2 linked regions of the Butyrivibrio fibrisolvens genome follow. The main gene of each other region encodes a partner of the protein of the gene in region 2 in a complex. Links are inferred from orthologs where the notes say so. Each region holds a gene or a part of one and is shown on either strand. Other genes may lie near its edges.

Evidence for each region. Proteins that work in one complex are often made in the same cells at the same time.
Region 1: the proteins of smc (region 2) and I7804_RS13540 are in contact, whole or in part, in a crystal structure (PDB 3ZGX), measured with the Bacillus subtilis proteins. The link is inferred for Butyrivibrio fibrisolvens from one-to-one orthologs.

Annotation. Positions count from the first base shown.
Region 1 is NZ_CP065800.1:3,235,618-3,240,035, forward strand. The notes cover bases 1-2,993. They hold I7804_RS13540 (segregation and condensation protein A), read right to left. Parts: upstream 1,906-2,993; coding sequence 1,096-1,905; downstream 1-1,095. Other genes in these bases: I7804_RS13530 (acyl-CoA carboxylase subunit beta), read right to left, coding at 1-221; scpB (SMC-Scp complex subunit ScpB), read right to left, coding at 525-1,094; I7804_RS13545 (metallophosphoesterase), read right to left, coding at 1,905-2,789; rpsU (30S ribosomal protein S21), read right to left, coding at 2,925-2,993. Also shown: more of rpsU, read right to left, coding at 2,994-3,101; alaS (alanine--tRNA ligase), read right to left, coding at 3,242-4,418. UniProt on the Bacillus subtilis protein: Participates in chromosomal partition during cell division. May act via the formation of a condensin-like complex containing Smc and ScpB that pull DNA away from mid-cell into both cell halves.
Region 2 is NZ_CP065800.1:2,507,711-2,513,286, reverse strand. Bases 1,426-5,576 are described here. They hold smc (chromosome segregation protein SMC), read right to left. Parts: upstream 5,184-5,576; coding sequence 1,626-5,183; downstream 1,426-1,625. Other genes in these bases: rnc (ribonuclease III), read right to left, coding at 5,264-5,576; ftsY (signal recognition particle-docking protein FtsY), read right to left, coding at 1,426-1,572. In the rest of the region: ilvA (threonine ammonia-lyase), read right to left, coding at 1-536; more of ftsY, read right to left, coding at 595-1,425. UniProt on the Bacillus subtilis protein: Required for chromosome condensation and partitioning.

The DNA.
Region 1 (4,418 bases), 730 kb from region 2 along the record:
TCACCAACGGAACCGCCTAGTACACTTGCGTCCTGGCTGTATACATACACAAGGTTACCATCGATGACACCATATCCCGTAACAACACCATCGGATGGAGTCTCTGACTGTTTCAGACCGAAGTCAGTGCTCCTTGCTGTAACCATAGCACCAATTTCGACGAAACTGTTCTCATCGAGTAAAGCATTAATTCTTTGACTCGCCTGTGAAGTACTACTCATTTACTTACCTCCGTATAATATATGTTGACGTTAAAGCACTCGCAAGTAGAAACATATTGATTTGTTTGTGAAATGAAATCTCTTACATGTCCTAAAACTTGATAATGCCAAACTTTTCACAAATATTATTGTAACATAAACAAATCGGAAATAGTACAGTATTTATAAGGATTTTTATATAATAACGCTTAAAAAATTTAATTGTATACACAATTAAATCTGTAATTGTGATATTGAAAGTATTCTTTTACTTTTTCCAATATCAAAATTACAGATTTTATATTAGTAAACATGAAGATATGGTCAGATATCCAATTTGACATCTATCTCTTTTTCAGCCTCTTTTTTGAACTCTTCTGCATGATCTATATCAATTGAAGGCAGATCATCGACAGATCTTACTCCAAAAGATCTAAGGAACTGTTCTGTAGTTCCGAACAAGATAGGTCTTCCGGGAGCATCCATACGGCCCAGCTCCTTTACAAGCTCGAATTCTACAAGCCTGTTAACAGCATGATCTGAATTGACTCCGCGGATACGCTCTACTTCAGCTTTGGTAACAGGCTGCTTGTAAGCAATGATCGAAAGAGTCTCAAGAAGAGAATCCGTAAGAATGTACTTCTTTGGTGAACTCGCAACCTTGATAAGCTGAGGATAAAAATCCTTCTTGGTGCTAAGCTGCAGTGAATCTTCCAGTTCCAGCAGATTTATTCCGCTGTCATTTTTTTTATATTTATCTTTAAGATACTCTATCTGTTCTTTTACTTCTTCTATACTTTCTTCAAGAGCATCTGCAAGCTTGGACACTTCAACAGAATCTCCCATTGTAAAAAGAATAGCCTCAATAGCTGCTGCTCCTTCTTTCTTTTTCATATCAGCTCTGCTCCTTTTCTAATTCCATAGCTGTCTTAACCGCCTCTTCCTCGTCCATCTCTTCACCAAACTTATTTGAAGTTATGGTTATATCCGCAAAAGTGTCATCCTGAGTCACAGTAACTTCTCCAAGTTTGATCTCTTCTAAGATTACAAGAAACGCAACAATGATCTCAGCCTTAGTTGCTTGTTCCTGCAAGAGTTTTCTAAAGCTGAAGCTCTTATGTTTTCTGACATAAGCTTTAATAAAAAGAGTCTTCTCATCAATATCAACAGACTCTCGTTCAATTCGTCCGAACGTACTTCTAACAGGATCGATCTTATCTTCCTGCCTTCGAATCAATTCCTGGAATATCTCGTTTAGTTTCTGAAGATTGTTATCACCAACAAGCTCCGCGTAATCTATAGGAGGTTCATAAGACGTAACTTCTGAAGGAAGGTTCTGCTTACGATAAAAATACATATCGCCGCCATCGAATCTCTGCGCCAGCTCTCCCGACAGATACTTGAACATCTTGTGCTCAAGGAGTTTTTCAACAAGTTCTGCTCTTGGATCCTCCTCTTCGCCTTCTTCATTGACTTCGCGAGGAAGCAGCATCTTGCACTTTATATCCATAAGTTCAGCCGCCATGACCAGAAATTCACTGGTAACATCCATGTCCTCTTTCTCCATAAGGCTAAGGTATTCAAGATACTGAGCTGTGATAGTGGAGATCGGAATATCATAAATCTCAACTTTATTTTTATCTATAAGATGAAGCAGAAGGTCCAAAGGTCCTTCAAATGCCTCAAGCTTAACTTCAAGTGACATTACTGTGCCTCCCCATTATCAGCTTCAAGGTCGATCACCACAAGTTCTCCGGGATTAAATACCCTGATAGGAATAGTATGTGTCCAAAGCCCTCTGGACAGAACCATGGTATGACCACCTATCTTAAACAATCCGCCATCATATTTTGGAAAAAGAATAAGTGCCGGAGATATTACACCTCCAAGCAAAGGAAGTTTTATGATACCTCCGTGAATATGGCCTGACAAAACAAGGTCTGCTCCCCACTTTGCATATTTAGGAAAATACTGGGGATTGTGTGCTATAAGAAGATTAAATCTATCTTCATCAGGTTTGCCTATCATGCTATCAAGATAATCATCCTTCATTCGGCGTATGATAACTTTCCTGAAATATTCATGAGGAAGCTCAAGACCTGTTATCCTGATACCATATTCATCAAGAAACATCTTATCATTGTTCAAAAGATTCACGCCAAAACTGCTCATATCATTGATATATGTATCATAAAATTGCCCAAAGCCTTCATAATACCAGTTAAGCTCACTTTCGTGATTGCCATTTGCTGCATACACAGGATATCTGGATGCAAGCTCTCTGACAAGTCCCTTCTCTAAAGGCCATGTCTTACGAGGCGAAGAGCCTGTAAGAATGTCTCCTGAAAAGACAATGATATCAGGATTTAGTTCATCTATAGCTTTGATAAGGTTCTTGTTATCATCGCCATACTGCCAGCCGTGAATATCAGATAAATGGCATATTCGAAGACTTTTTTTAAGCTTAGAACTCTTTACGTTATATTTTCTAATAACAAATCTTTTTGAATTATATATACTGTTACAGATACCTATAACAGCGCAGACAATGATCAGTATGATCAGAATTTCCAATATTTTAATCAGCAAATTAAAACCCAACTTTCGTGAAATGTATTGCTACTATGTAATCTATTGCAAATATAAAACATAATTGCAATCATAAAGCTACCATGATAAAAGAAAAGCCCTTGATTTTATATAAAAACCAAGGGCTGTATTTCTTTAGTTGTATTTACGCTTTCTAGCAGCTTCAGACTTCTTCTTACGCTTTACGCTAGGCTTCTCGTAATGTTCTCTCTTACGAATCTCCTGCTGGATACCAGCCTTAGCACAACTTCTCTTAAAACGACGAAGTGCGGAGTCAAGTGTTTCATTCTCTTTTACTATAACTGTTGACATATATTCTCTACCCTCCCTTCAGTCCCGTTACATTATTGAACTGATCGGGTTATTTACTTAAGTTAAATCAATTTAACTCACAGCATTTAAAATTATATACTGTTTTATTTCGATAGTCAAGGGGGTCTTTGACATCTTTTTTACTGGATCTGACCGGCAAGCACTTCAGCAGCCTTCTTGAGGGCATCTTCGATACCTGCAGGATTCTTACCACCAGCCTGAGCCATGTTAGGACGACCGCCACCGCCGCCTCCTACCATAGGAGCTATCTCTTTAACAAGATTGCCGGCATGTGCACCCTTCTTAACAGCTGAGTCAGAAGCCATTGTCATGATGCTGACCTTGCCACCATTATCACTCATAAGAACTACAACGCAGTCTCCAAGCTTCTCTTTAAGAGAATCTCCAAGTTCACGAAGTCCGTTCATATCTACATCCTTAAGTGACTTAGCTACAAGCTTAAGACCCTTAACATCTACAGCATCATCAGCTGCATTACCAAGAGCTTCCTTGGCAGCGCTGCTCTTTAAGGACTCGTTCTCGCTCTTAACAGCTTTAAGTTCTTCCTGAAGCTTCTTGATGTGATCATACAAAGTATCTGGTGTAGCCTTGAGAAGAGCTGCTGCATCCTTGGCATTTTGCTCAAGCTCTTTGTAATACTCTGTTACATTGCTGCCTGTGATAGCTTCAATACGTCTAACGCCTGCAGCAACACCGGACTCAGAAAGGATCTTGAACTGGCCGATCTGTCTTGTATTTGATACATGTGTACCACCACAAAGCTCTATAGACCAGTCACCCATGTTAACAACTCTTACGCTGTCACCGTACTTTTCTCCGAACAGAGCCATAGCACCTGACTTCTTAGCTTCTTCAAGAGTCATAACCTGTGTATTAACATCAAGTTCAGCTGCAATCTTCTCATTTACAAGCTCTTCAACCTTCTGGATCTCAGCAGGTGTCATTGCCTTAAAGTGAGAGAAGTCGAATCTTGTACGATCTGCATCCTGATATGATCCAGCCTGCTCTACGTGTGTACCAAGCACCTCACGAAGTGCCTTCTGCATAAGGTGAGTTGCAGAATGATTACGGCATGTAGCCATACGACCATGCTTGCAAACCTTAAGTGTAACCTTATCTCCTGTCTTGAACATACCCTTAACAACGCGGCCTATCATAGCGATCTTAGATCCGGCAACATGCTCTGTACTCTCAACCTTGAATACAGCAACCGCCTTATCATTGCAGCTATCGCAGCCAAGTGCATCATGCTCAGCGCTGTCAACATCAGCAGGATACAGGAAAATCTTACCATGA
Region 2 (5,576 bases):
ACAAGGATATAATCTACAGTTGGGAGTTCTTTGAAGATCTCCATAGCAATTGTTCCCTGACCTGTTGCTACATCAAGATCGTTAAAAGGATGAACGAATGTATATCCCTTCTCCTTGGCAAGTTTCTTAGCATGAGCTTCTGCTTCATCATACACATCGCCGCATAATACTACTTCTGCTCCAAGAGCTTTAGTACGGTTAACCTTAATAAGGGGAGTTGTTGTCGGCATTACAATTGTTGCATGAACGCCATACTGTTTGGCTGCATATGCAACACCCTGAGCGTGGTTGCCTGCAGATGCTGTAATAAGGCCCTTTTTACGGTCCTCATCTGACATTGTACTGATCTTGTAATAAGCGCCTCTAACCTTGTAGGCACCTGTTCTTTGCATGTTCTCAGGCTTTAAGTATACCTTATTACCTGACTGAGCCGAAAAATAATCGCTGTACATAAGTTTCGTCTCAAGTGTTACTTTTTTGACCTGCTCGCAAGCCTCCTCGAACTTATCAAGGGTCATCTTATTCTCTTCCGACATTTCCTGTTCCCTTTCTAGTATATATATATAATTCTTTTCTATCTGTGATAAAAAAGACTTAGTGCCTTGTAAGAATATCAATAGCTTCTTCTTCTGTAAGTTGAGAACTATCCATCTCACCTGATGAAAGCTTCCTTGCAACAATCTCCTGATCAAGCTTAACTCTTTCTTCATGATCTATATCAAAAAGAGCATCTACGAATTCCTGTGGCTCAAATCTTTCAAGATCATCCAGTGATTCACCAACACCGATATATTTTACCGGTATATTAAGCTCGCTTACGATAGCTACTGCTATACCGCCTTTGGAAGTTCCATCCATTTTAGTAAGAATAATACCAGTAAGGTCTGTAACTTCACCAAACTCTCTGGCCTGGGACATTGCGTTCTGACCTGTTGTTCCATCAAGCACTATAAGATTCTCACGCTTATACTCAGGAAGATGATTGTCAAGAATCTTGTTCATCTTTCGAAGCTCTTCCATGAGATTCTTCTTGTTATGAAGTCGTCCTGCGGTATCTACTATAAGTATATCTATATCCTTAGCTTTGGCGGAATTAACCGCATCGAAGATAACACTCGCAGGGTCTGCTCCTTCTACTCCCTTAACAAGAGGAACACCTGCACGATTAGCCCATTCTTCAAGCTGCTCTGTTGCTGCTGCTCTATAGGTATCTGCAGCTGCAACGAGAACTTTTTTGCCCTTGTTCTTATAAATAGATGCAAGCTTGCCGACAGATGTCGTCTTACCAACACCATTAACACCTATGATAAAAAGAACTGACTTCTGATTCTCAAAATCGTATGCATGTTCATCAGTATGCATCTGTTCTCTTATGTTCTGGATCAGAAGATCACGACATTCTCTGGTAGATCGGATATTCTTCTCTTCTACCTGTGAGCGAAGCTTATCGAGAATACGACTTGTCGCATTAACACCGATATCTCCCATGATGAGTGTCTCTTCCAGATCGTCATAGAAGTCACCATCAATATCTGAATAGCCGGAGAATACATTGTCCAGCCCTTTCACCATATTATCTCTTGTTTTTGAAAGACCACCTTTGAGCCTTGAAAAAAATCCTGCCACTAGTTCGTTAGCTCCTTATCAATGAGATTAACACTTACAAGTGCCGACACACCCTTTTCCTGCATGGTTATACCATAAAGTCTGTCTGCACTTTCCATTGTACCACGACGATGCGTAATTACAATGAACTGAGTATCTTTTAATTTATGCAGATATTTGGCAAATCGCACGACATTATTTTCATCAAGCGCTGCCTCAATCTCATCCAGAAGACAGAAAGGCGACGGCTTAAGATTCTGGATTGCAAATAAAAGCGCGATCGCAGTAAGAGCCTTCTCTCCACCGGACATCATATTCATATTAACAAGCTTCTTGCCCGGAGGCTGAGCTATGATCTTGATTCCTGCTTCAAGGATATCAACAGAATCATCGATTTCAAGTGTTCCGTGTCCACCACCGAACATCTCCTTAAATACCTTATCGAACTGCTCACTGATAAGTTTGAACTGCTCTCTGAACTGATTCCTCATAGACTCATCAAGATCTGCTATGATCACACGAAGCTGCTCTTCTGCAACTACAAGATCATCATGCTGAGTCTTAAGGAATGTATACCTTTCAGATACATTCTTATAGTCCTCGATAGCATTGACATTGACATCTCCAAGTTCCCTTATTGCATTCTTGAGCTGTCCTATCTCTTTCTTCATAGCAGTAGCGTCGTTAAGCTCCGGATCCTTCATCAAAGAAGCCTGTGACAGAGTAATCTCATACTCATCCCACATATAATTGATAAGACCTTCTATCTGGGAATCAAGCTTCTCTTTCTGTGATGTAAGTCTGTTAACTTCTCTGTCAAGGGAGGACTTGGACTCTGCAAGCTTCTCACGAACTTCAAAGAAACTCTTTTGCTTGGAAGATATTTCTTCTCTTGTATGCTGGATCTTTTCAAGCTTTTCTTTATTTTCCTTACTGCTTGTTGCTGATGCTTCCATAGTCTTGCCTATCTCGACTATTTCTGCATTCTTATGTTCAAGCTCAGACTCGGAGGATTCGATGTGTTCAAGAACTTCATCGAGGTCTTTTTGCCTTGTAATTATCTCTTCATCTATTCTTGACAGATTCTCCTGCTGGAATTCAAGTCTCTGGGAGACCTTGGCAATCTCCATCTCCCATCTGGAGACTTCAGATGCTGCCTCTTCTTCAGTTTCAGAAAGCTCCGACAGCTCTCTTCCAAGATCCTCAACAGCCTTCTGACAATCTTTCTCAGTCTGAATGGATTCATCAAGCTTTTGTCTGGTTTCTGATTCCTGTCTTTCTATATCAGCCACCTGATTCTCAATATCAAGACTCTCTGTCTTTAATGATTCAAAAGATGTAGCTTCTTCTTTCTGCTTCTCTTCTTCTCTTACTACGTTGAGTCTGGCAGTGTTCTGCTCGATGAACTTGTTCTGAAGTTTAAGTCTTGTTGTTTCAAGGCTTGCTCGAAGAGCATTTCTTTCTTCTCTTACTGCTGCAACTTCCTCTTCAAGCTTGCTTGCTTCTTCAAGCTTTGCATTAACATTTTTTTCAAGATCTTCCATCTCACGTCTTCTACCAAGAAGATTGGAAGAGTTCTTAAAGGCACCACCTGATATAGCACCGCCGGGCATGAGAAGTTCACCTTCAAGAGTTACCATTCTGATACTATAGCCGTATTTTCTGGCTATAGTAGTAGCATTGTCCATATTGTCTACAACAAGGACTCTTCCAAGAAGGTTCACGGCTACAGCCCTGTATTCATCATCTATTCTTACAAGACCATCTGCAAGTCCTATAGCACCCTTTTCGCTTAGAGCATCTTTATTACGGAAGTCCTGCTGATTCTTAAGGGCTGTAAGAGGCAGAAATGTTGCACGTCCTCCTTTAGTATCCTTAAGATAAGAGATCATCTTCTTAGCAGTAGGCTCATCTTTGGTTACAACGTTCTGAATGCTTCCGCCAAGTGCTGTCTCTATAGCAGTTTCATACTTTTTATCTGTTTTGATAATATCTGCAACAACACCTATAACACCTGGAGTATTATCCTTCTGCTCCATAACACGTTTTACAGCGCCGCCATAGCCTTCGTACCTTTCAGTAAGATTAGCAAGTGCATCAAGTTTAGATTTTTGCTGCATAGCAAGAGTTCTCGCCTGCCTTATCTTCTCATCGCTTCCTGTTAAGATCTCTTTGATCTTGGCAAGACGATCCTCTCCTTGTTTCTGCTCATCAGTAAGGACACGAATCTCTTCGTTAACAGCTTCGAACGTATCTCGAAGCTCCTTCATCCTTGCTTCCTTCTTGTCCTCATCAGAACTTGCCTGTACAAGTCTGCTGGTAAGTTCTGCCTTACGAATGCTGATCTGTTCTTTCATTGTAGAAAGAGAGCTCTGGCGAGACTTGATATTTGCACGTTCATTTATAGTATTAATGATTTTGGTATTGTTCTCTTCTATCTGTCTTGTCAGCAGCTGTTCACGATCCTGAATCTCATTATATCTATCCGAAGCAGCCTTCTTCTTAGCTTCAAGAGATGATACTTCCTCATCTACACTATTTTTGGTAGTAAGAACTTTTTCTTTTTCCTCACGGGCTTTGGCAATCTCAGCTTCAATCTCGCTCTTTCTGACTTTGAAATGCTCTGAACCCGCTGTAACAGAACGAATCTGCTCTTTCAAAAGAGCAAGCTGTCCTTCAAGTTTTTCTTTAAGGACACTTGAACTTGTCATCTCATTCCTGGCTTCTTCGATTTCTTTTTCTATCTCATCAAGCCTTGCCTGAGCCTGGTCATAATCAATTCTGGCCTGATCATACCTTGTTCCAACTTCTTCAAGATCCTTCTCAGCAATAGAAAGTTTCTCACTTGCATCTTCCAAGAGACCTTTTAGCCTTTCATTGTCCATAAGGAAGATGTTTACATCCAAAGTCTTAAGTCTTTCTTTATTCTTAAGATAGATCTTGGCAACCTCAGACTGCTTCTCCAAAGGTTCAAGCTGTTTCTCAAGCTCAGTAAGGATGTCTGTGATACGGGTCAGGTTCAGTTTCTCATCTTCAAGCTTCTTGATAGCTGTTTCCTTACGAAGTTTGAATTTTACGATTCCGGCAGCTTCATCGAAAAGATTACGTCTGTCTTCCGGCTTAGAAGACAAAATCTGATCGATCTGGCCCTGTCCGATGATGGAATATCCCTCTTTACCAATACCTGTATCATAAAAAAGCTCATTGATGTCTTTAAGACGACATGGGCTGTTATTGATCATATATTCTGATTCACCGCTCCTGTAGAGGCGACGTGAAACAGTTACTTCTTCAAAATCAATGGAAAGTGCATGATCTGAATTATCAAGCGTGATAGAAACATAAGCAAAGCCAAGTGGCTTACGAAGCTCTGTTCCTGAGAAAATAACATCCTGCATGGAACCGCCTCGAAGCTGCCTGGCACGCTGTTCACCAAGAACCCAACGGACAGCATCGGCTACATTGCTCTTACCGGATCCGTTAGGTCCTACTATTCCTGTTATTCCGTTATGAAAATCAAGTTTTATACGATTGGCAAAAGATTTAAATCCATGAATCTCAATACTCTTAAGATACATATCCTCTTTTAAGAGACAATACAAAGCATAAAGCAGGACTCATTGCTTAATGAACCTGCTTTGCAGTTAAGACTTACGCATCAGGCTTTATCCTTAATCTTAAGTACTGCCTGATAAGCAGCCTGCTGCTCTGCAGCTTTCTTGGTATGTCCCTCACCCTCTCCCAGAATTTCGCCGTTTATAAGAACGCGCGACTTAAATATTTTATCATGTTCCGGACCACTCTCCCCGCAGATCTCATAAGACAAAGTCTTGGTAGAGTCTTTCTGAACAAGTTCCTGAAGTACAGACTTAGCATCAACAAATATCTGTTTATTCTCAAGGTCATTGAGGATAAACTTGTCTATATGTTTCTTGGCATAATCAATACCGCCATCAATATAGATAGCTCCG